One region of the Frankia sp. RB5 genome, then DNA from elsewhere that is predicted to be linked to it. Evidence: predicted binding sites of a transcription regulator. Region 1 holds the regulator's gene; each other region holds the start of a gene.
What was found. The regulator LexA, encoded in region 1, represses DNA repair genes until DNA is damaged. The targets are predictions, from matches to a motif close to CGAACNNNNGTTCG.
Positions count from the first base shown of each region.

Region 2: a site for LexA is predicted at 4,596-4,609, ahead of ruvC (crossover junction endodeoxyribonuclease RuvC). Genes of this name have one in related genera too.
Region 3: a site for LexA is predicted at 2,311-2,324, ahead of AC6EXY_RS17025 (alpha-ketoglutarate-dependent dioxygenase AlkB). Genes of this name have one in related genera too.

Region 1 covers NZ_JCBATA010000066.1:9,676-17,017, reverse strand. The annotation lists gene AC6EXY_RS26860 (vitamin B12-dependent ribonucleotide reductase) at 1-1,127, opposite strand, end outside; gene nrdR (transcriptional regulator NrdR) at 1,520-2,284, opposite strand; gene AC6EXY_RS26850 (LysM peptidoglycan-binding domain-containing protein) at 2,692-2,943, opposite strand; gene lexA (transcriptional repressor LexA) at 3,688-4,443, shown strand; gene hflX (GTPase HflX) at 4,599-6,059, opposite strand; gene AC6EXY_RS26835 (AraC family transcriptional regulator) at 6,411-7,232, shown strand; gene AC6EXY_RS26830 (VOC family protein) at 7,133-7,342, opposite strand, start outside.
Region 2 covers NZ_JCBATA010000007.1:50,747-58,088, forward strand. The annotation lists gene secD (protein translocase subunit SecD) at 1-1,089, opposite strand, end outside; gene yajC (preprotein translocase subunit YajC) at 1,238-1,771, opposite strand; gene ruvB (Holliday junction branch migration DNA helicase RuvB) at 2,095-3,168, opposite strand; gene ruvA (Holliday junction branch migration protein RuvA) at 3,206-3,961, opposite strand; gene ruvC (crossover junction endodeoxyribonuclease RuvC) at 3,958-4,539, opposite strand; gene AC6EXY_RS05275 (YebC/PmpR family DNA-binding transcriptional regulator) at 4,683-5,438, opposite strand; gene pdxT (pyridoxal 5'-phosphate synthase glutaminase subunit PdxT) at 5,461-6,060, opposite strand; gene pdxS (pyridoxal 5'-phosphate synthase lyase subunit PdxS) at 6,057-7,007, opposite strand; gene AC6EXY_RS05290 (hypothetical protein) at 7,217-7,342, opposite strand, start outside.
Region 3 covers NZ_JCBATA010000029.1:40,148-47,489, reverse strand. The annotation lists gene AC6EXY_RS17035 (SGNH/GDSL hydrolase family protein) at 1-641, opposite strand, end outside; gene AC6EXY_RS17030 (NADPH-dependent FMN reductase) at 830-1,573, shown strand; gene AC6EXY_RS17025 (alpha-ketoglutarate-dependent dioxygenase AlkB) at 1,664-2,296, opposite strand; gene AC6EXY_RS17020 (Hsp70 family protein) at 2,585-4,231, shown strand; gene AC6EXY_RS17015 (sigma-70 family RNA polymerase sigma factor) at 4,356-4,922, shown strand; gene AC6EXY_RS17010 (DUF3592 domain-containing protein) at 5,083-5,613, shown strand; gene AC6EXY_RS17005 (AAA family ATPase) at 5,642-7,342, opposite strand, start outside.

The sequences.
Region 1 (7,342 bases):
AGGTTGCAGCTGGAGTTGTCCAGGTGCACGTACTCGCTGCACGGATTGGAGGCGCTGATCCGCCCGCTCTCCGGGCAGGTGTGCCAGTCGTTGATCGTGCCGTCGTACTGGATGCCGGGGTCGGCGCAGGCCCAGGCGGCCTCGGCGATCGTGCGGAACAGGCCCTTGGCGTCGATCGTCTCGATCGCCCGGCCGTCGAGGCGGGCGCGCAGGTCGAAGCCGGTGCCGTCGACGACGGCGGTCATGAACTCGTCGGTGACGCGCACGGAGTTGTTGGCGTTCTGGTACTGCACGGAGGCGATGTCGCGGCCACCGAGGTCCATGTCGAACCCGGCGTCACGCAGGGCGCGGATCTTCTCCTCCTCCCGCGACTTCGTCTCGACGAACTCGACGATGTCCGGGTGGTCGACGTCGAGGACGACCATCTTGGCGGCCCGGCGGGTGGCACCGCCGGACTTGATCGTGCCCGCGGACGCGTCGGCGCCGCGCATGAAGCTGACGGGCCCGGACGCGGTGCCGCCGGAGGACAGCAGCTCCTTGGACGACCGGATCCGCGACAGGTTGAGCCCGGCCCCGGACCCACCCTTGAAGATCAGCCCTTCCTCGCGATACCAGTTGAGAATCGACTCCATGGTGTCATCAACTGAAAGAATGAAACACGCGCTCACCTGCTGAGGGGCGGGGGTTCCGACGTTGAACCAGACCGGGGAGTTGAAGCTGAAGACCTGGTGGAGCAGCATCCAGGTCAGCTCGTGCTCGAAGGCCTCGGCGTCGGCGTCGCTGGCGAAGTAGCCGTGCTCGCGGCCGGCGGCGACGTAGGTCAGCACCACCCGGTCGATGAGCTGGCGCAGCGAGGACTCCCGGGCCGGCGTGCCCGGCGCGCCGCGGAAGTACTTGCTGGTCACGATGTTCGAGGCGTTGACCGACCAGAAGTCGGGGAACTCGACACCGCGCTGCTCGAAGTTGACCGAGCCATCCCGCCAGTTGGTCATGACGACGTCCCGGGTCTCCCAGGTGACCTCGTCGTAGGGGTGGACCCCGGCGGTCGTGCGCGAGCGGCGGATCTTCAGCCCGGTCGCCGTCCTGGCCCCCGACCTGCCCGCCTTGGTACCGCGACTTTCGGTCATGACGCTCCTCGTCCTGTCAGTATCTCTCGTCGTCCTGCGTCTGCGCGTCGTCCTGCGTCTGCGCGTCGTGCTGTGCCTGCGCGTCGTGCTGTGTCTCTGCGCCGTGCCGTGCCTGCGCGTGGTGCCGTGTCATGTCGGTGGGGCGCAGCGTTCCCGGCCGTGGGCGAGCGCATGGTCAGGGCTTCGCCCGTGTGCGCCGGCGGAGCGCGGCGCGCGCCCGCGCACACCGCGGCCAGGCCGCACCGGCGGCGGACGCGCGGTACCGGCGGCGCTCGCCGGTCGGGCAGGGCACCCCGGTGATCAGAGGAACCGGCCGGCGAGACGGTGGGGCTCGACGGGAAACGGCGGGCCGGATGCCGGGTGGGGCGTGGCCTGTGGCCCTCGCCGGGCTGTCAGGGGTGGCGCGCCGGCGTGGCGCCAGGCGCGCCGAGCGCCCTGGCCGCACCGTGCTCTCCCGCGACGAGCCCGTCCCGGCCGAGGCCGCCTTCCACGACGTTCAGCTGGCTGGTGCCGGCGCGTCGGCGGGCGGCGGAGTCGGCACCGTCCGCCGCGCGGCCGCCGCGGGCGGGGGCGGGCTCGCCGTCGAGCTCCCCGTCCGGCGGCACCGCGGCAGGTCCGGCGCGTTCCAACGCACCCGTCGCCGAGCTCGGGCCGTCGTCGTCACCGCGGCGGCCGGCGTTCCTGGCCGCTTCCGCGCCGCGGCGGGCGCCGGAGGTCTCGGACCGCAGCGCCGTGATGGCGCTCTCGAAGTCGGCGAGCGACTCGAAGGCGAGGTACACCGAGGCGAACCGGAGATAGGCCACCTCGTCGAGCTCGCGAAGCGGGCCGAGGATCGCCCGGCCGATCGCCTCCGCGGGAATCTCCGCCGAGCCGGCGGACCGCACCGCGTCCTCGACCTGCTGCGCGAGCAGGGCGAGATGATCGTCGCGCACCGGGCGGCCCTGGCATGCCTTGCGCACGCCGGCGATGACCTTCGCGCGGCTGAAGGGCTCGGTCACACCGCTGCGCTTGAGTACCCGCAGCGACGCCTCCTCCATCGTGGTGAACCGGCGGCCGCATGAGAGGCAGGAGCGCCGGCGCCGGATCGCTGAGCCTTCCTCGGCCTCTCGGCTGTCGACGACACGGCTGTCCGGATGCCGGCAGAACGGGCACCGCACGCGAGACGCCTCCTTCACCGAGCCGGCCGACAGCCCTTCCGCACCGTCCCGACGTCGGCGCACCGGGACGGACCGCGGGCCCCACCGCCGCACCGATCCGGTGGGACCTGTGGACGAGCGGCCCTCGTTCTGTGGAAGACCTGTGGATCCACCTGTGGATGACTTACACCTACGTAAGCACCAGATGTTGTGTCCAACTTAGCGCACGACCCCATGGATGGGAAAACCGACCCCCCGCATGCCACACGAGGACATCAGCCCGCGGGGGCCCGACGACCCTGGGCGAAGCCGCCTCAACCGCCCGCACCCGGCCCGATGCGGAGGCGTCACCGCGGCGACCATCGACCACCCGCCGTCGCGACCGCCGGTGTCCGATCAGGCGGCTCCCGACATACCCCCGCCGGGCCTCACCCATCCAGTAAGAGGAACTGGCCGGGGGTGAGCTGGGCGGAGGACAGATCGTTGATCCGCATCAGCCGATCGACCACCACGCGCGTGTCGGCGTCCGGCTCGAGCACGGCGGCGATCTCCCACAGCGACTCCCCCGCCACGACCAGGTGGCCGCGTGGCGGCTCGTCCGACCACGCCAGCGAGGCCCGTGGCACCACCACCGCCAGCATGGCCGCGATGAGCATCGCCGCGGCCATGGTGACCACCACCCGACCACGCCTGGTCAGCCGAAGAGGCGCCGGCTCCCGTCGCACTCGCGACCGCGACGGAACCCCGCTGGCCGGCCCGCGACCAGGCGCCGGCATCGGATCCCGCCCGTGCGGCGCCGCGGTGCCGTCCGACCTCGCACCGTCCCGGCGCGCCACGGGCCCGCGCGACGCCGCACCGCCCCGCGGCCCCTGGCAGCTCGGCGACGACACCCGACCAGGCGCCGCCCTCGCCTCGCGGGACCGGGAATGGGACGGGAACAGACCGGCGTTGGCGGGCACCGATCGAGGACCGGGACGGCCAGCCGGCGCTCCCGCGGACCGCCCGGCGACCCGTTCCCGGACCACGGCCAGGTCGATGACCTGCGCCGAGCAGCTGGGACTCACGACATCCTCCCGTGGCGAGCGGGCCGGGACCACCAGGCGGGCGAACCCCAGTTCGATCGAACTCCTGGTCGATTGTCGCACCCGGCGCGGATCTGGCAAGAGGACACGCTCGAACAAGCGTTTGAGATTCCGCGACCGTCCGGTTACCGTCAAGACGATCAGGTGTGCACCGGGTGGATTCTCCGGGTCGCGGACGGACGCACGCCGTGGGGGTGTCGGGATCGCGGGCGATCCCGACCGCGACGCGGCGCTCACCCGTCGGACGTGGGGTGACCAGCTGGTGACCACGTACGCGACGAGTAGGTACGTGACGAACGACGTACGCGACGAACGACGTACGCGACGAGGAGAGCGGTAGCGATGACCACCCAAGGCAGGGGTACACGCCGGGGCGGGGCCCGCGGCAACGTGCGGGCCTTTCCCGAAAACCCCGCGGACGCGGCCGGACTGACCCCCCGGCAGCGCAAGGTGCTCGAGGTCATCCGGGCCGCCGTGGAGCGGCGCGGATACCCGCCAAGCGTCCGCGAGATCGGTGAGGCGGTCGGCCTGACCAGCACGAGCAGCGTGGCGCACCAGCTCAAGGTGCTGGAGGAGAAGGGCTACCTGCGGCGGGATCCGAACCGTCCGCGGGCGATGGAGGTGCTCAGCCCGGACCGCCCGCGCCGCCGCGCCCAGGCGGCGCCGGCCGCGGTGGTTCCCGCGTTCGGCGGTGAGGCCGCCGCGGCGCCCGGCGGCGAGGCGTCAGCGGCCTACGTGCCGGTGCTCGGGCGGATCGCGGCCGGCGGCCCGATCCTCGCCGAGCAGGCGATCGAGGATGTCTTCCCGCTGCCCAAGGAGATCGTCGGCGAGGGCACGCTGTTCCTGCTGCGCGTGGTCGGCGAGTCGATGATGGGCGCCGCGATCTGTGACGGCGACTGGGTGGTGGTCCGCCAGCAGCCGGTCGCGGACAACGGCGAGATCGTCGCCGCGATGATCGAGGGTGAGGCGACGGTGAAGCGCCTACGCGTCCGCGACGGGAAGATCTGGCTGCACCCGGAGAACCCTGCCTTCAACGACATCCCGGGCGAGGAGGCGACGATCCTCGGCCGGATCGTCGCCGTGCTGCGCAGGGTCTGACCACGCGACGGCCGGCCGCGCGTGGCGGCCGGCCGATCCGTGGTCTGCCCGATCCGCTGGGCGATCCGCGGTCCGACGAACTCAGGCCGATCCGGGCGTGCTTCGGCCGGGTCAGAGCGGAGCCGGTCAGGCGTCCGGACCCGGCGCGGCGTGGGTCAGGCCCGGAAGGCGTCGAGATCGGCGGCGAGTGCCGGCGACACCCGCGCGGTGAGGCGGGTTCCGTCTGCCGTGTGCTCCTGCCCGAGTACCTCGCCGTGGGCGTGGACCCGCGAGACGAGCTCACCCCGGGTATAGGGGACGAGCACCGTCAACTCGACGTCCGGGTGCGGAACCCGCAGGCACAGCGCGTCAACGAGCGCGCCGAGCCCCTCCCCCGTCCGGGCCGAGACGAACACCGCCTCGGGCGCCAGCTGGCGAAGCTCCGCGACGACGGTGGGAGCGACCGCGTCGACCTTGTTGACGACGATCAGTTCGGACACGCCGCCCGCGTCGATGTCGTTGAGGACCTCGCGGACGGCGGAGATCTGCGCGGCCGGGTCGGGCGCGGAGCCGTCGACGACGTGCAGCAGGAGATCCGCGTCGGCGACCTCCTCGAGCGTCGAGCGGAACGCCTCGACGATCTGGTGGGGAAGATGGCGTACGAAACCCACCGTGTCGGTCAGGGTGAACGCGCGGCCGTCCGGCAGGGTCGCCCGGCGCACCGTCGGGTCGAGGGTGGCGAACAGCGCGTCCTCCACCAGGACGCCGGCGCCGGTGAGCCGGTTGAGCAGCGAGGACTTGCCGGCGTTGGTGTAGCCGGCGATCGCCACCGCGGGCACCTCGCCGCGCCGCCGCGCCGCGCGCTTGGTCTCCCGCACGGTGGACATCCCGGCGAGTTCACGGCGCAGCCGGGCCATCCGGGCGCGCAGCCTGCGCCGATCGGTCTCGATCTTCGTCTCACCGGGGCCGCGGGTACCGATGGGAGCGCGCCCGCCACCACTGGCCGCGGCGCGCGACATCGACTCACCCCAACCACGCAGCCGGGGCAGCATGTACTGGAGCTGGGCCAGCTCGACCTGCGCCTTACCCTCTCGGGAGGTCGCGTGCTGGGCGAAGATGTCCAGGATGAGAGCCGTCCGGTCGATGACCTTGACTTTGACGATCTCCTCCAGCTGGCGCAGCTGGCCGGGGGTGAGCTCGCCGTCGCAGATCACCGTGTCGGCGCCGGTCGCGGCGACGACCTCGGCGAGTTGACGGGCCTTGCCGGAACCGACGTAGGTCGCCGCGTCCGGCCGGTCGCGGCGCTGCACGAGCGCGTCGAGGACGACCGAGCCGGCGGTGGTGGACAGCGCGGCGAGCTCCGCCATCGATGCCTCGGCCGCCCGCAGCGAGCCCGAGGTCCACACGCCGATCAGTACCACCCGCTCCAACCGCAGCTGGCGGTACTCGACCTCGGTGACGTCGTCCAGCTCGGTGGCAAGGCCCGGTACTCGACGCAGGGCCGCTCGGTCCGCCAGATCGAGCTCGTCGCCGGATTCGGCGAAAAAGCCCGAAAGATTGCCCGAATCGTCATCGGTGAGTTCAATGAGGGATCTGTCGAGGGTGGACGCGTCCAGGGCGTCGGCAGGAAGTGTCATACCATCCGTTCTCAACGCGGCCCGCTGCCGCGGCATTCCGCGCCGGTTCATTTAGCCAGGTCACACGCCTTCTCGGTGACCCGGGGGCGATCCCGCCATCGAAGGGGCCGGCCCGGGCCAGCCCGGCCGCACCGCTTCGGTGTTCCCCGGCGGAATCGTCCCGTCGCCTGCCAGGGTCCCACGCCCCAACGAGGATCGCGAACGGTTTAGCCGCCTCGTTCCGGCGATCCCGCCCGTCGTGGTGACTCCGCCGCACCCGGCGCCATCCCCGCGGGGATCATGACGCGCTCACGGCCGCGCCACGTGACCGGGCACGGCAGGCGATCCGGGAGATCAGCCGACGGGCGTAGCGTGGGCGCGGTGTATCGCGAGCGCCGGGCCGCCCGCCTGCCGGCGACGATCTGGTTCGCGGGCGCGAGTGGGCTGGAAGCGGGCCCGATGGTGCGACGGATCCTGCCGGACGGCTGCGTCGACGTCATCTGGAGCTCCGACGGGCGGCTGATCGTCGCCGGGCCGGACACGGTCGCGAAGCTGGCCCACTGGGTGCCGGGTGTGCGCCATGTCGGCGTGCGCTTCGACCCCGGGCACGCGCCGGCCCATCTGGGCGTCGACGCCGGCGAGCTGCGCGACGCCCGCCCGCAGCTCGCCGACCTGTGGGGCGGCGGCCCCGCGCGCCGCCTCACGCACCGGCTCGCGGCGAGCGGCGAGCGGGCCGCCCAGGCGTTGGAGGACGCGCTGGCCGCCCGTCCCCGTCACCGGGAGCTCGCGGATCCGCTGGTGCCGGCGATCGTCGCGGCGATCGGCGGCCGATCGTCGATGGCCGGCGTCGCCGCCGCGACCGGGCTCAGCGAGCGCCAGCTGCTGCGCCGCTCGCGCCGGGCGTTCGGCTACGGCCCGAAGACGCTGGCGCGCATCCTGCGGTTGCAGGACGCCCTGCGGGCGGCGCGCGACGGCGGCGATCTGGCCACGGTCGCGCTCGAGGCCGGCTACACCGACCAGGCGCATCTCGCCCGTGACACGCGCGCGCTGACCGGGGTGACGCTCACCGATCTGCTGCGCCCGTCCGGCGGAGGTCAGGACACCGCGGCGGGCGGTGTCGGGACGTCGGCGGCCGCCGCCAGCGCGGCGAACAGGTCGACGTGGTTGCCGTCGGGGTCCAGGACCGTCGCGTAGCGCTGGCCCCAGAAGGCGTCCCAGGGCGGCAGGTGGCCGCGGTGGCCGGCGGTGAGCAGCTCGGCGTACCGGGCGTCGACCTCGGCCGGATCGTCGCAGGCGAAGGCGAG
Region 2 (7,342 bases), on a different contig from region 1:
CTTGTTGATGGTCCGCTCGGTCAGCTTGGTGAACTTGCTCTGCCCCGAGCCGGTGAACTCGACGTTGACGACCCACTGGCCGGTGTTGATGTTGGTTGTCCCGCCGCCACCCTGCAGGCCGGCGGAGGCCGTCTTCACGTCGGTACCGACCACGGACGCGGGCATGAGCAGGTACTTGGTCGTCCCGTTGCGCTCACAGGCGGCGGTCCAGTCGGTGGGCCGGTCGGTGCTCACCGACGCCTGGCGCACGTCGGAGGCCGCGCAGGTCAGAGCGTTGTACCGGGCGACGGCGTCGGCCGGCGGCGTGCCGGCGTCGCCGGCGGCCGCCGTCGTGGACGGGGCCGGCGAGGCGGACGCCGCGGGCGCGGCCGGGGCCGTGGAGGCCACGGGGGCGACGGACGCGGCCGGGGACGACGACGTGGCGGCCCCCGGCGCGACCGAGGCGGCCGTCACGACACTGCCGGCGGCGCTCGTGTGGGTGCCGCCGGCGGCGGCGAGCGCGACCGGCTGGGCGACGAGGCCGGAGCCGTCGCCGAGCGCCGCGGGCCGGTTGGAGGCCGACGGGCTGGCCGAGGCCGACGGTCGGGGCGAGGCGGGGGCGCCGGTGCTCGTGCCGGCCCCGGGGGTGGGCGTCGCGCCCGCGGCCGGCGTCGGTGCCGCGGGCGCGCTGGTGGTCGGCTTCGGCGCCGGGGCGGGAGTAGCCGCCGCCGTCTGGTAGACCTCCCGGAACCGCAGCTCGGCGGTCTGGCCCACGAGGTCGACCACGTCGTTGCGGCCCCGGCCGGGAACCGAGATCTCGATCTGGTTGCCGGTCCGGTGGACCTCGGACTCCGCGACACCGAGCCCGTCGACTCGCTGGCGGATGATGTCCACCGCCTGGTTGATCGCGCCCGAGTCGACGGAACTGCCGGAGATGGCCTTGGGCGTGAGGATCACGCTCGTCCCGCCTTGCAGGTCGAGACCGAGACGGGGGGTCCAGTTGCCGGTGATGGCCATCAGGCCGTAGAGGATCGCCAACAGCCCGGTGAGGATCCCCAGCCGGGTCCAGGCGGAGCTTCCCGCGGAAACCCGTGCCGAGCGGCGTGCCACGTGCGAGTCCCTTCCCTACGCACCGGTAGACCGGCGCTGGTTCGCCTCACCGTTGCCCGCGGCGGCGGTGCTCAACGTACCCGAACGAATGTCACCGAGGGTACGTTCCGAGCCCCCGGCAGTGACGCGACGACAGGTCCACGTCGGGTCAATGTTCCTTGTGCGGGGGATGGCTCACGTCCACGTCCTTGCGCAGGGTAGGGCCGTCGGCGCCGTCCGCCCTGCCGGACTCGCCGGCGGTGGTCTCCGCCCCGGCGCCCGGGGCCTCGTCCCCGCCATCCCCCTGCTCGCCAACCCCCTGCTCGTCGGTCTCGTGCTCGTCGGTCTCGTGCTCGTCGCCGTCGTGGGCGGCGTCGCCGTGCGCCTGGCCGTCCTGGTCCGGCGCGCTGACCACCCGAGCGACGGCACTGCGGGTGAACCGACAGACGACGTCGGGGGCGATCTCCAGCAGGACGTCGCCCTCCTCCAGCTCCACGACGGTGGCGTAGAGACCGGCGGTGGTGATCACCAGGGAGCCGGGAGCGAGCTTGGACACCTGCTCCTGCTGAGCCTTCGTGCGGCGACGCTGCATCGAGAAGATGTAGACCACCGCGAGGACGAGGATCAGCGGGATAAGGAACCCACCGATCGATCCGCCGCCGTTGTTGCTGGCCGCCGTCGCCGCGCTTACGAGTCCGTGCACGTCCTGTCCTCCTGATGTGTTGCGGCGATCGTACGTATCGACCGGATGCCGCCGGTGGGCAGGGCCACACTGTCCGGGTTTGGGGTGGCGGCGCGTCGGCCCGCCGTCGGCCGGGCACGCGCCCGGCTGACCCGCACGCGCCCGCACCCCGGGGGCTTCCAGGGCGCGTCGCGAGATTTGATCTTCAAGCGCGTCGGAGCGGCGGGGCGCGGCTACGTTCCGACGGCGTTGCGGCGGCCCCCGTGCCGCGAATTCGGCGACAACACGGACATCACACGCGGAGTTCGCGACACGGTGCCGCCGTCCCCGCACCCGCTTCCCACCTACGGGAAGTCCGCCCCCTGCGCGGACTGGCCGCCGTCCGGGAACAGCGCGGCCTGGCTGCGCCCGAGTGGTTCGACGACGGGCTCGACGCCGAGGTGTGTGAAGGCCGCCGGGGTGGCCACCCGGCCGCGGGAGGTGCGGATCAGCAGGCCCGCCCGCAGCAGGAACGGCTCGGCCACGTCCTCCACCGTCTCCGGTTCCTCCCCCACCGACACGGCGAGCGTGGTGAGCCCCACCGGGCCACCGCCGAACCGGCGCACCAGGGCCTCCAGCACGGCGCGGTCGAGCCGGTCGAGGCCCAGAACGTCGACGTCATAGACGCGCAGGGCCGCGGCGGCGGTCTCGCGGGTGACCACCCCATCGGCACGCACCTCGGCGTAGTCGCGCACGCGGCGCAGCAGCCGGTTGGCGATGCGCGGGGTGCCGCGGGAGCGCCCGGCGACCTCGACCGCGCCGTGCTCGGTGAGGGGGACGCCGAGCAGGCCGGCGGAGCGGGTGAGCACCCGGGTCAGCTCGTCGGGGTCGTAGAAGTCCAGGTGGGCGGTGAAGCCGAAGCGGTCTCGCAGCGGGCCGGTGAGCAGCCCCGACCGGGTCGTCGCGCCGACGAGGGTGAACGGGGCGACCTCCAGCGGGATCGCCGTCGCACCCGGGCCCTTGCCGAGGATCACGTCGACGCGGAAGTCCTCCATCGCCGAGTAGAGCAGTTCCTCGGCGGGACGGGCGATGCGATGGATCTCGTCGAGGAACAACACCTCGCCGGGGGACAGCGCGGTCAGGATCGCGACGAGGTCACCGGCGCGCTCGATCGCCGGGCCGCTGGTCATCCGCAGCGGGACCTCCAGCTCCTGCGCTATGATCATGGCGAGGCTGGTCTTGCCGAGGCCCGGCGGGCCGGAGAGCAGCACGTGGTCCGGCGGGCGCCCGCGGCCCCTCGCACCCTCCAGCATGATCGACAGCTGTTCGCGGACCTTGCGCTGGCCGACGAACTCGGCGAGCGTGCGCGGCCGCAGCCCGGCCTCGAACGCCCGCTCCTCCGCGTTCGCGGCCGCTGAGACCAGCCCCTGCTCGCTCACGCCCGCCCTCCCCCGCGGCGGCGCGCCGACGGGACCGTCATCGCCGCAGCACGGCCAAGGCGGCCCTCAGCAGCGTCGCGGCGTCGGGAGCGGCGCCACCGGGATCGCTCCCAGTGCCCACGGCGGCGCCAGTGCCCACGGCAGCACCCGTGCCCGCGGGACCGCCCGTACCCGCGGGATCTCCGCCGGCGGCTCCCGCACCGCCCTGCTCGGGCGCGGGCGCCGCGAGCGCGGCGAGGGCCCGACCCACCGCGTCCTCGGCCTCGCGGGCGGAGTAGCCGAGACCGGCCAGCGCCTCCCGCACCGCGTCACCGACGCCGGCGGGGGCGCCGGGCACGGCGGCCGCCGCCGAGGCGGACCCGCGCGGGCCGGGCACGACGGCCCCGCCGCGCGGCGGGCCGAGCCGGTCACGCAGGTCCAGCACGATCCGCTGGGCGCCCTTGCGCCCGATCCCGGGAACGCGGGTGAGCAGGCCCAGGTCCTCCTCGGCCACGGCCCGGCGGACCGCGTCGGGGTCGAGCACGCCGAGGACGGCCTGAGCGAGCTTGGGCCCCACCCCGGCGGCGGACTGCAGGCTCTCGAAGACGTCCCGGGCGTCGGCGTCGACGAACCCGTAGAGGGTCAGCTCGGTCTCGCGCACGACGAGGGTGGTGGCGAGGGCCGCCGGCTCCCCCACCCGCAGCCCCGCCAGCGTCGAGGGGGTGCACTGGATCAGCAGGCCGACCCCGCCCACCTCGACGACGGCGGACAGCGGGCCGAGCGCCGCCACCGTGCCGGACACCGACGCGATCACCCGGCCACCCCGCTGCCCGCGCCACCCGGCAGGATGCGCGCCGCGCCAGCCGCACGGGTGCCCGGCGCCGCGCCGCCACCGGCCGCCGCGCGCATCCGGGCCAGCGCGGGGCCCCGCCACAGGTGGCACAGAGCCAGCGCCAGCGCGTCCGCCGCGTCGGCCGGCCGCGGGACCTCACTCAGCCCGAGCAGCTTGCTGATCATGAAGCCGACCTGGGCCTTGTCCGCCCGGCCGCTGCCGGTGACCGCCGCCTTGACCTCGCTGGGGGTGTAGAGACCGACCGGCAGGCCGCGGCGGGCGGCCAGCGTGATCGCCACCGCGCCGGCCTGCGCCGTGCCCATGACCGTGCGCACGTTGGCCTGGCTGAAGACCTTCTCCACGGCGACGGCCTCGGGGCGGGTGCGGTCCAGCCAGGCGTCGATGCCGTCCGCGATGGCACGCAGCCGCTCCGGCACCTCGACGCCGGCCGGTGTGCGCACCACTCCCACCTCGACCAGGCTGGCCCGCATGCCCAGGGCACCGTCGATGACGCCCAGCCCGCACCGGGTCAGCCCCGGATCGACGCCCAGCACCCGCATCCATCCTCCCGACCCCGCCGCCCAGGACCTCGCGGCCCGGGAGCATCGCGACCCCAAGAACATCCGTTCGATGGTAGATCGCGCCGCGCAACCGGACATCCACGACACGCCCAACAGATCGCTCCGGGACGGCCGCCGGCCGCTCAGCTGGTGACGAGCTCCATGACGTCGTCGGAGATGTCGCCGTTGAACCAGACGTTCTGGACGTCGTCGAGATCCTCGACCGCCTCGACCAGCTTGAGCACCTTGGCGGCGGGCTCGGCGTCCAGCGACACGCTGACGCTCGGCAGCCAGGAGATGTCCGCGGAGCCGACCTCGAGCCCGGCGTCGGTGGCCGCGACCCGCACGGCGTGCAGGTCGGTCGCCTCGGAGATCACCTCGAAGGCGTCCCCGAGGTCGTTGACCTCCTCGGCCCCGGCGTCAAGCACACCGAGCAGCACGTCGTCCTCGCTCAGCCCGTCGGTCTTGGTGACCAGCACCACGCCCTTGCGGTTGAACAGGTACGACACCGAACCGGGGTCGGCCACCGTCCCGCCGTTGCGGGTGATCGCCACCCGGACGTCGGAGGCCGCGCGGTTGCGGTTGTCGGTCAGGCACTCGACGAGGATCGCCACCCCGCTCGGCCCGTAGGCCTCGTAGGTGATCGACTCGTAGGTCGCGCCGCCGGCGAGCTCGCCGGAGCCGCGCTTGACCGCCCGCTCGATGTTGTCGTTCGGCACCGACTGCGACTTCGCCTTGGCGATGGCGTCGGCGAGCGTCGGGTTGCCCGCCGGGTCCCCGCCGCCGGTCTTGGCGGCCACCTCGACCGTCTTGATCAGCTTGGCGAACAGCTTGCCTCGCCGGGCGTCGATGACCGCCTTCTTGTGCTTCGTGGTCGCCCACTTGGAGTGACCGCTCATGTCCTGCCCCTCTTACCTGCGATCACCGACCGAACCCGGACGATCGCACGACGTCGACGAAAAGCCGATGGACCCGGAAGTCACCGGTCAGCTCGGGATGGAACGCGGTGGCCAGCAGCGATCCCTGGCGGACCGCCACCGGCGCTTCGGCGACACGTGCCAGCACCTCGACCGCGCCGCCCGCCTTTTCTACCCATGGTGCCCGGATGAAGACCGCGTGCACAGGCGGTCCCGGCACGCCGACGACGTCGAGATCCGCCTCGAACGAGTCGACCTGCCGGCCGAAGGCGTTGCGCCGGACGACCATGTCGAGCCCGCCGATCAGTGGCTGATCCGGCCGGCCGTCCACGACGTCCCGCGCAAGCAGGATCATGCCAGCACACGAACCGAACACGGGCAAGCCCGCCGCGACCTTCGCCCGCAGCGGGTCCAGCAGCTCGAACACCCGCAGCAGCCGGCCGATCGTCGTCGACTCGCCGCCGGGCAGGACGAGCCCGTCCACCTCGGCGAGCTCCGACTCCCGGCGCACCGCCACCGGGACAGCCCCGGCGTCGGTGAGCGCCCGGGCGTGCTCGCGCACGTCCCCCTGCAGGGCGAGGATGCCGATCCGCGGACCGCTCACCAGCCGCGGTCGGCGTAGCGCGCCGACGGCGGCAGCTCGGAGACGTTGATGCCGACCATCGCCTCGCCGAGCCCGCGCGAGACCTTCACCAGGACGTCCGGGTCATTGAACATCGTCGTGGCCTCGACGATGGCGCGGGCGCGCCGCGCCGGGTCGCCCGACTTGAAGATGCCGGAGCCGACGAACACGCCGTCCGCGCCGAGCTGCATCATCAGCGCCGCGTCCGCCGGGGTGGCGATGCCGCCGGCGGTGAACAGCACGACGGGCAGCCGCCCGAGCCGGGCCACCTCGGCGACCAGCTCGACCGGCGCGCGCAGCTCCTTCGCCGCCGCGTAGAGCTCCTCGGTCGGCAGCGTGGACAGGCGGCCGATCTCGGCGCGGATGGTCCGCATGTGCACGACCGCGTTGGACACCTCGCCGGTGCCCGCCTCGCCCTTGGACCGGATCATCGCCGCACCCTCGGCGATCCGCCGCAGGGCCTCACCCAGGTTGGTCGCCCCGCAGACGAAGGGCACCGTGAACGACCACTTGTCGATGTGGTGGTGCGGGTCGGCCGGGGTGAGCACCTCTGACTCGTCCACGTAGTCGACGCCCAGCGCCTGCAGCACCTGGGCCTCGACGAAGTGGCCGATGCGCGCCTTCGCCATGACCGGGATGGACACCGCCCCGATGATCTCGGAGATCATGTCGGGATCGCTCATCCGGGCGACGCCGCCCTGGGCGCGGATGTCGGCGGGCACCCGCTCCAGCGCCATCACCGCGACGGCGCCGGCGTCCTCGGCGATCCGCGCCTGCTCGGCGTTGACCACATCCATGATCACGCCGCCCTTGAGCATCTCCGCCATGCCGCGCTTGACGCGGGCGGTGCCGGCCTGCCGGGCGGAGTCGGCCTGCCCGGCGGTGTCAGCCGCCGTGCCGGCGGTGGAGGCGGTCTGGGCCTCGGACATGATGTGCCGTCTCTTTTCGCTCCAGTCGGGCTCCACGGACGACAGGGCACCGCCCGCAGGCGCGCCGCCCTGTCCGGGCCAGCCTGCATGACGAATACCCGGCCTGGTGATTCCCGTGCGGGTGGGTCGGTACCCCATCGTACGGCGCACCCCGGCCCGACCGGGCGGGCGCGGATCCGCCCCCGCGCGGGCGGGGACGCTCGCGCGGGCTAGGAGGCCAGGCCGGGACGGTCGCCGTGATCGAAGGGCTCGCCGTGATCGAAGGGCTCGCCGTGATCGAAGGGCTCGCCGTGGGCGGCCGCCGCGTCGTCGCGCACTGGCAGCGCGTCGTCGAT
Region 3 (7,342 bases), on a different contig from region 1:
CGCAGCCGGACCGGGGTGCCCCCGGCGGCCAGGACGGCGGGAGTCTGCGCCCGTTCGAGGCGGCGCCCGAGCAACCAGAGGATCTCCCGCAACGGCGGGCGCACCGCGGCGATGATGCTCAGGTCCGGTGTCGTGCCGACGATCACCTGGGCGCCGCCGCGGCGAAGGTCGGTGACGGCCGCGGCGAGGTGGCGCGCGGCTCGCGCCGGCGGGGTGCGATGGCGGATGTCGTTCACGCCGATGGAGATGACCACGAGGTCGGGACAGGCTGGGGCAATGCGGGCGACCTGACCCGCGAGGTCGGCGGCGCGGGCGCCGTCCCGGGCGGCGCTGACCACCCGCACGTGCCGGCCGCCGTCGGCGAGATGACGCGCGAGCCAGCCACCGAGGGTGTCGTCGTAGTCGTGCACGCCGGTGCCCTGCGCGCTGGAGTCCCCAAGCATCGCCAGGGTGAGCGGGGGGCGGGTCGGATTGCCGTAGAACTCACGCACCGGCGGCGCAGGGGTGGTCAGCGGGCGCACCTTGCGGTCGGCCACACTGCCCTGGAACAGGACGAGCCGCCACAGACCCACACCCGCGCCAACGACGGCACCGCCGCCCGCCGCGCCCGCTCCCATCAGGACCCGACCTCGCCCGATCATCCCGCCCTCCGCCCTGGCCCGCGCCCGTGACGGCGACGGACGGCCGGCCAGGCGGGCACGCCCGCATCGTAACCGGGCGGGCCCCGCCGGGCGCCCGCTTGACCTGAAGTCGACTTCACCCCGCAGCATCGGGTTCGCGCCCGGCCCGACGGTCGGGCGTCCGTACCCAGCACGCGGGAGGCACCGTCTTGACATCCGCCACGACCACCACGCCCGACGCGGCCACGCCCCACGCGGCCGCACATCTCGGGGATCCCCGGCCCGGCGGCGTCGGCGAGGCGCCGCGGCCGCTCACGCTCGCCGTGCTCCTCGGCAGCGTCCGCGCCGGCCGGCTCGGCCCGACGGTGGCCGCCTGGTTCGCCACGCTTGCCCAGCGACGCGACGATGTGCGCCTCGACCTTGTCGATCCGGCCGCGCTGCCGCACATCGCGTCGCCAGCCGCCGGCAGCGTGAGCCCCGGCGATCCGGGCACGAACGACGCGGGCACGAATGACGCGGGCACGAACGACGCGGGCACGAATGACGTGGGCACGCCGGCCACGCGGGAGACGGTCGGGCGCCGGCTCGCGGCGGCCGACGGTTTCGTGGTCGTCACGCCGGAGTACAACCACAGCTATCCGGCGGCGCTGAAGCACCTCATCGACGACTACCGGCAGGAGTGGTACGCCAAACCGGTCGGATTCGTCTCCTATGGCGGTGTCAGCGGTGGCCTGCGGGCCGTGGAACACCTGCGGGCGGTCTTCGCCGAGCAGCATGCCGTCACTGTCCGCGACAGCGTCAGCCTGCACGGGGTGAGCGCGGCGGACTTCGCCGACGGTGGCCGGGTGGCGGCCGACGGGGGCACGGCGGCCGCCGTCGACCTGTTGCTCGACCGGATGTCCTGGTGGGGACGGGCCCTGCGGGTCGCGCGGGACAGCGAGCCCTACGCGTAGGCCGCGCGTTCCACGTCTGGTCGGACCCGCTTTCCCTGCCACCTGGCCCGCATCTGCCTCGCCGACCTGCCGGCCTGAGCCGGGGGCGGGTCAGCGGACATCGCGGGGACGGAACTGGACGCTGATCCGGGGGCCGACGGGGCGTGCCGTCTTCGGCACGGCGTGATCCCAGGTGCGCTGGCAACTGCCGCCCATGACGAGCAGATCGCCGTGGCCGAGGTCGAGGCGGCGCACCGGGCCGCCGCCGCGCGGGCGCAGCAGCAGCGGCCGCGGATTGCCGAGCACGATGATCGCGACCATCGTGTCGACCCGGGCGCCGCGGCCGATCCGGTCACCGTGCCAGGCGACGCTGTCGCGCCCGTCGCGATACAGGCACAGCCCGGCGGTGGCGAACGGCTCCCCCAGCTCGTCGCCGTAGTGTGCCTCGAGCACGCGGTGGGCGGCGTCGAGCGCCGGGTCGGGCAGCGCGGCACCCTCGCCGTACCAGGACAGCAATCGGGGTATGTCGACGACCCGGTCGTACATCGGCCGCCGCTCGGCCCGCCAGGGCACCGCCGCGCGCAGCCGCTCGAACAGCGCGTCGGCCCCCTCGATCCACCGGCGCCGCTCGTCCACCCAGGCCCCCGGCGCGAGCAGGTGCCGCCGCACGGACGGCCCAAGCGGGCCGACCTCGACGGCGGGTGCGGCGTCGAGCAGCGACGCCTGGAACGGCGCGATCCCCACGGCCATCACGATATCAAACACACGTTCGATCTCCCACCGTTCCGACGGGCGGCGACGATGGGATCTCGAACGGTCCGCCGGGTCCCGGCCGGGTGCCGTGGCGGTCGTCCGGGGGGCACGGTGGGCACGGCGGTCACGGCCGGCTCCTGATGAGGTCGCCGGATGCAGCCCCCATAGCTGCCGACCCGGCTGGACACATAAGGGACGGACCTACACTGAAGTGCGCACAGGGAGCAGGCATGGCGTAACCACCACGTCCATCACGACATCATCCGGCGGGAGTCGACCGTGCGGTACGGCCTCGGAGTCGATCTCGGCACGAGTTTCACCGCGGTCGCCACCGGCCTGCCGCCGGGAGACGGCGGGCACGTCGGGATGGTCAGTCTCGGCAGCCACGGCGTGCTCACCCCCACCGTGGCCGTCGCCGATGCCGACGGCCGGTTGCTGACCGGTGAGGCCGCGGCGCGCCGCGCCGTGCGGGTGCCGGACCGCGCGGCCGCTGGCTTCAAGCGCCGCCTCGGCGATCCCACCCCCCTGGTGCTCGGCGGCGCTCCCTACTCCCCGACGGCGCTGCTCGCCGCCACCCTGGCTGATGCCATCGGCGCCGCGGTGGCCGCCCGAGGCGCGCCGCCCGCGGCGGTCGTGCTCACCCGCCCGGCCGTGTGGGGCCCGTACCGGATGGAGCAGTTCGACGAGGTGCCGCGCCTGGCCGGGCTCGGTTCGGTCACCATCGTCACCGAGCCGGTGGCCGCCGCCACCCACTTCGCGGCCACCCGGATGTTCACCGACGGTGACCTCGTCGCCGTCTACGACCTGGGCGGCGGGACGTTCGACACCGCGGTGCTGCGTTTCGAGACCGGGCAACCGCGCCCGCTCGGCCTGCCCGAGGGAGTGGAGTGGCTCGGCGGTGTCGACTTCGACGAGGCGGTGCTCCGCCACGTCGACACCGAGCTCGGTGGTGCGGTCGACGCGCTCGACCCGCACAGCCGCGACGACATGGTGGGCCTGGCCCGGCTTCGCCGGGAGTGCGTCCTGGCGAAGGAGGCGCTGTCGTTCGACGAGGAGACGGAGATCCCGGTGTCCCTGCCGGCGGTCCGCGCCGAGGTCCGCCTGACGCGCGCGACGTTCGAGCAGATGATCAGCCCGGCGCTCGCCAGCACGGTGGAGGCGGTGCACCGGGCGCTACGCTCGGCCGAGGTCGCCCCGCAGGATCTCACCGCCGTCCTGCTGTCCGGCGGCTCGGCCCGCGTCCCGCTGGTGGCGCGGATGATCGAGGCGGCGCTGGGCCGTCCGGCCCTGGTGGATGCCCATCCCAAGCACGCGGTCGCGCTGGGCGCGGCCCGCATCGCCGCCGCGCGGCTCGCCCCGGCACCCGTCGCGCCCACGGCCGCCGGTGCCAGCGCACCGGCCCGCTCGGAGCCGGGCCCAGCGACAACCGCGGGCCTGGAGACTGCGGCAGGCCAGGGGACGACCGCGGATTCCGACACGACGACGGGCCCAAGGACAATCGCGGCTCCCGACACGACGGCGGGCCCAGAGGTAACTTCGGGCCCCGAGACGACGGCCCGCCCAGAGGCGACGGCCGGCCCAGAGGCGACGGCCGGCCCAGAGGCGACGGCCGGCCAGAAGTCCATCGCCGGCACAGTGGCCATGACGGGTACGGAGGCGAGGGCGGGCGCGCACACGGTCCTGGACTGGGCGGCGGTGCCGGTGCAACGGGCGCAGGACGGCACGCGGCCTCGGCTGTGGGCGGACGCCGGGGCGCCGGTGGTGATGTCGCCGCGACGCCTGCTGGTGGTGACCGCGCTCGCCGTGCTGGTGCTGCTGCTCGCGGCGGTCGCCGGCGGCCTGTACGGCTACGCGCACCGCACCCGCGGCTCCGCGGCGCCGCCGCTGCTCCCACGCCCGGCCGGGGCCTCGATGGTCCTCGCCTGATCACCGCATCCCCCGGACGGGGTACGGGGGGTGGGGACAACCCCCCGCGAATCGAGGGCGGTCCCCCATGGGAGGAGGGGACGCCTCGTAGCGATGGCCACCCCGCAGGGGCGACGGTCAGGTCATGGCAGACACCCGCGCGGAGACGACACCGGACGCCGACGACCACGCGGGTCCGGCCACCCGGACACGGTTCACCGACCTCGTCCTCGGGCACCGCGCCGCCCTGCTGGCCTACACCACCGGGCTGACCGGCGGCGACCGCGGCCGGGCGGAGGACGTCGTCCAGGAGACGTTCCTGCGCGCGTGGCACCACCTGGACCGGCTGACGCCCGAACGCGGGTCGGTCCACGGCTGGCTGCGCCGGGTGGCCCACAACCTCGTCGTCGACGGCTTCCGCGGTCGGGCGGCCCGCCCGACCGAGTTCGAGTTCACCGCGGACCACGTCGATCTCGCCGCCGCGCCCGACCATGCCGACTCGGTCGCGCTGTCCGCCGCCGTCGAGGTGGTCCTCGCCCGGATCTGGCCCGAGCACCGCGCCGCCGTCACCGAGGTCTACCTGCGCGACCGCACCTGCGCCCAGGCCGCCGCCGTGCTCGGCGTGCCGGAGGGCACGGTGAAGAGCCGCGTCCACTACGCTCTGCGCTCCCTGCGCCGCGAGGTCGACCGCACCGGCCTGCGCACCCGCTGAGCGGCCAGCCACGCGGGCACGCTCCTCCATCGCGTCCGAAACTCGACATGTGACCCAGTTCACCCATCGACCGACTAGGGTGCGGTTCCGACCCCTACGCCGGCCGCCGCGCCGGTCACTGTCAGCCAGCGCTGTCGAATCCGGGCAGGTGCCAACGCTCATGCCACGGTCTCGCCCGTTCGCCGCGCGCCGCGTCGCCGGCCGGGCGGCGCGCGCGCCGCGTCGGCGCCGGTCGATGCCCCGACTCGGCTGGAGCGTGGGCGGGGCGCTGTTCGGCGTGGTCTGGATGGGGTTCGCGCTGCTGTTCCTCGCGTTGGCGATCTGGAACACGGTGGACATCGGGCAGCTGCGCGCGAGCGGCGTGCGCACGACCGGGACCGCGCTGCGCACCTGGACCGAGACGTCCACCTCGACCAGCACGGACGCGAACGGCTTCACCACGACGACCACGACGACGAGCCACTACACGCAGGTGCGCTACATCGACCGGGACGGCGTCACGCATGTCGAGACCGTCTCGGGCTCCCACCGGCCCCCGTCCGCGGTGGCCGTGGTCTACCACGCGGATGATCCCGGCTCGGTCCGGGCGGCCGGCGAGGTGAGCGGGTTCAGCTTCGGCCTGGCCATCTTCCTGGTGCTGTTCTCGGCGGGGTTCGTCCTGTTCGGCCTCACGTTCTTCCTCCGCTGGTGACGGGCGGGCGCTGTCCGCCCGCCCGCGCCTACCGGGGGGTGAGGGCGGCGGCGACGTCGGCGGCGAGCAGGTTCTGGAGGTCGGCGGTGGTGGGAGCGGGCAGGGCACGCAGGCGGCCGGCCTGGCGCACGATCACCCGGTCGAGCGTCTGGCGGGCGTAGCGGCCGTTGCCGAAGGTGTCGCCGCGCTGGACGGCGCCGAAGTGACGGCGCAACAGCTCCAGCGCGTCGCCCTGCGGCTCGTAGCCGGACGACCGGGCCATCCGCTCGAAGATCGCGACCAGCTCGTCGGCGGCGTAGGAGGCGAAGGTGATCTGGTGGCTGAACCGGGAGGCGAGCCCGGCGTTGCTGGCCAGGAAGCGGGCCATGTCCCCGGTGTAACCGGCGGCGATGACGACGATGTCGTCGCGGTGGTCCTCCATGAGCTTGACCAGCGTGTCGATGGCCTCCCGGCCGAAGTCGTGGCCCTCGCCGTGCGCGCTCAGCGTGTACGCCTCGTCGATGAACAGCACGCCGCCGCGGGCCTTCTGGAACACCTCGGTCGTCTTGACCGCCGTGTGCCCGACGTACTGGCCGACGAGGTCGGCGCGGGCCACCTCGACCAGCTGCCCGGTGCGCAGCACCCCGAGGGCGCCGAGCAGCTGCCCGTACAGGCGGGCGACCGACGTCTTGCCGGTGCCCGGCGGACCGGCGAAGACGAGGTGGCGCGACAGCGACGGCGCCGGCAGTCCCGCCTCGCGGCGCGCCTTCGCCGAGGCGATGAGGTCGACGAGGTCGGCGACGTCCCGCTTCACCTCGGCGAGGCCGATCATCGCGTCGAGGCGGCGCAGCAGACCGTCGACGGCGCGGCGCTGCTCGCCGGACTCGGCGTCGCTCACCTCCTCCCGCTCGCCGAGATCCTCGGGCAGCAGCCGGGCGAGTTCGAGCTCGGGCACGTCGGGGGTGGCCGCGAGCCGGTACGCCTGGCGGCCGAGCATCTCCTCGAACACCTGGCGGGCGACGCGGGCGTTGCCGAACGTCTCCGAGCGGGCGAGACCCGCGAAGTGGCGCAGCAGCGCCTGCTGCGTCTCGTACTCCAACGCGTAGTGGTGGCTGCGGCACAGCCGTTCGACGATCGTGACCAGCTCGTCGTTCGAATAGCTGTCGAACTCGATGGTCCTGGAGAAGCGCGACTGCAGGCCCGGGTTGGCGGCGAGGAAGGACCGCATCTGCGGGGAGTAGCCGGCGACGACGACCACGATGTCGTCGCGGTGATCCTCCATGAGTTTGACCAGCGTGTCGATGGCCTCCCGGCCGAAGTCGTGCCCCCCGTCGGGGGTCAGCGTGTACGCCTCGTCGATGAACAGCACGCCGCCGAGGGCCTCCTCCACCTTCGCGGTCGTCTTCACCGCGGTGCCACCGACGTGCTCGGCGACGAGGTCGGCGCGCGCCACCTCGACGATCTTTCCGCTCGACAGGACGCCGAGGGCGGCGAGGATGCGGCCGAACAGCCGGGCGACCGTCGTCTTGCCGGTGCCGGGCGGCCCGGCGAAGACCAGATGGCGCGACATCGGCGGGACGCTGAGCCGGGCCTCGCGCCGCCGCTTGGCCACCTGGTGCAGCCCGACGAGCGTCGCCACCTCCCGTTTGACGCCCTCCAGGCCGACGAGCGCGTCGAGCTCGGCGAGCAGCGCCGCCACGGCGTCCGACGGCGCCCCCGGCCCCGCGCCGCCGCCCGGCGACGCACCGCC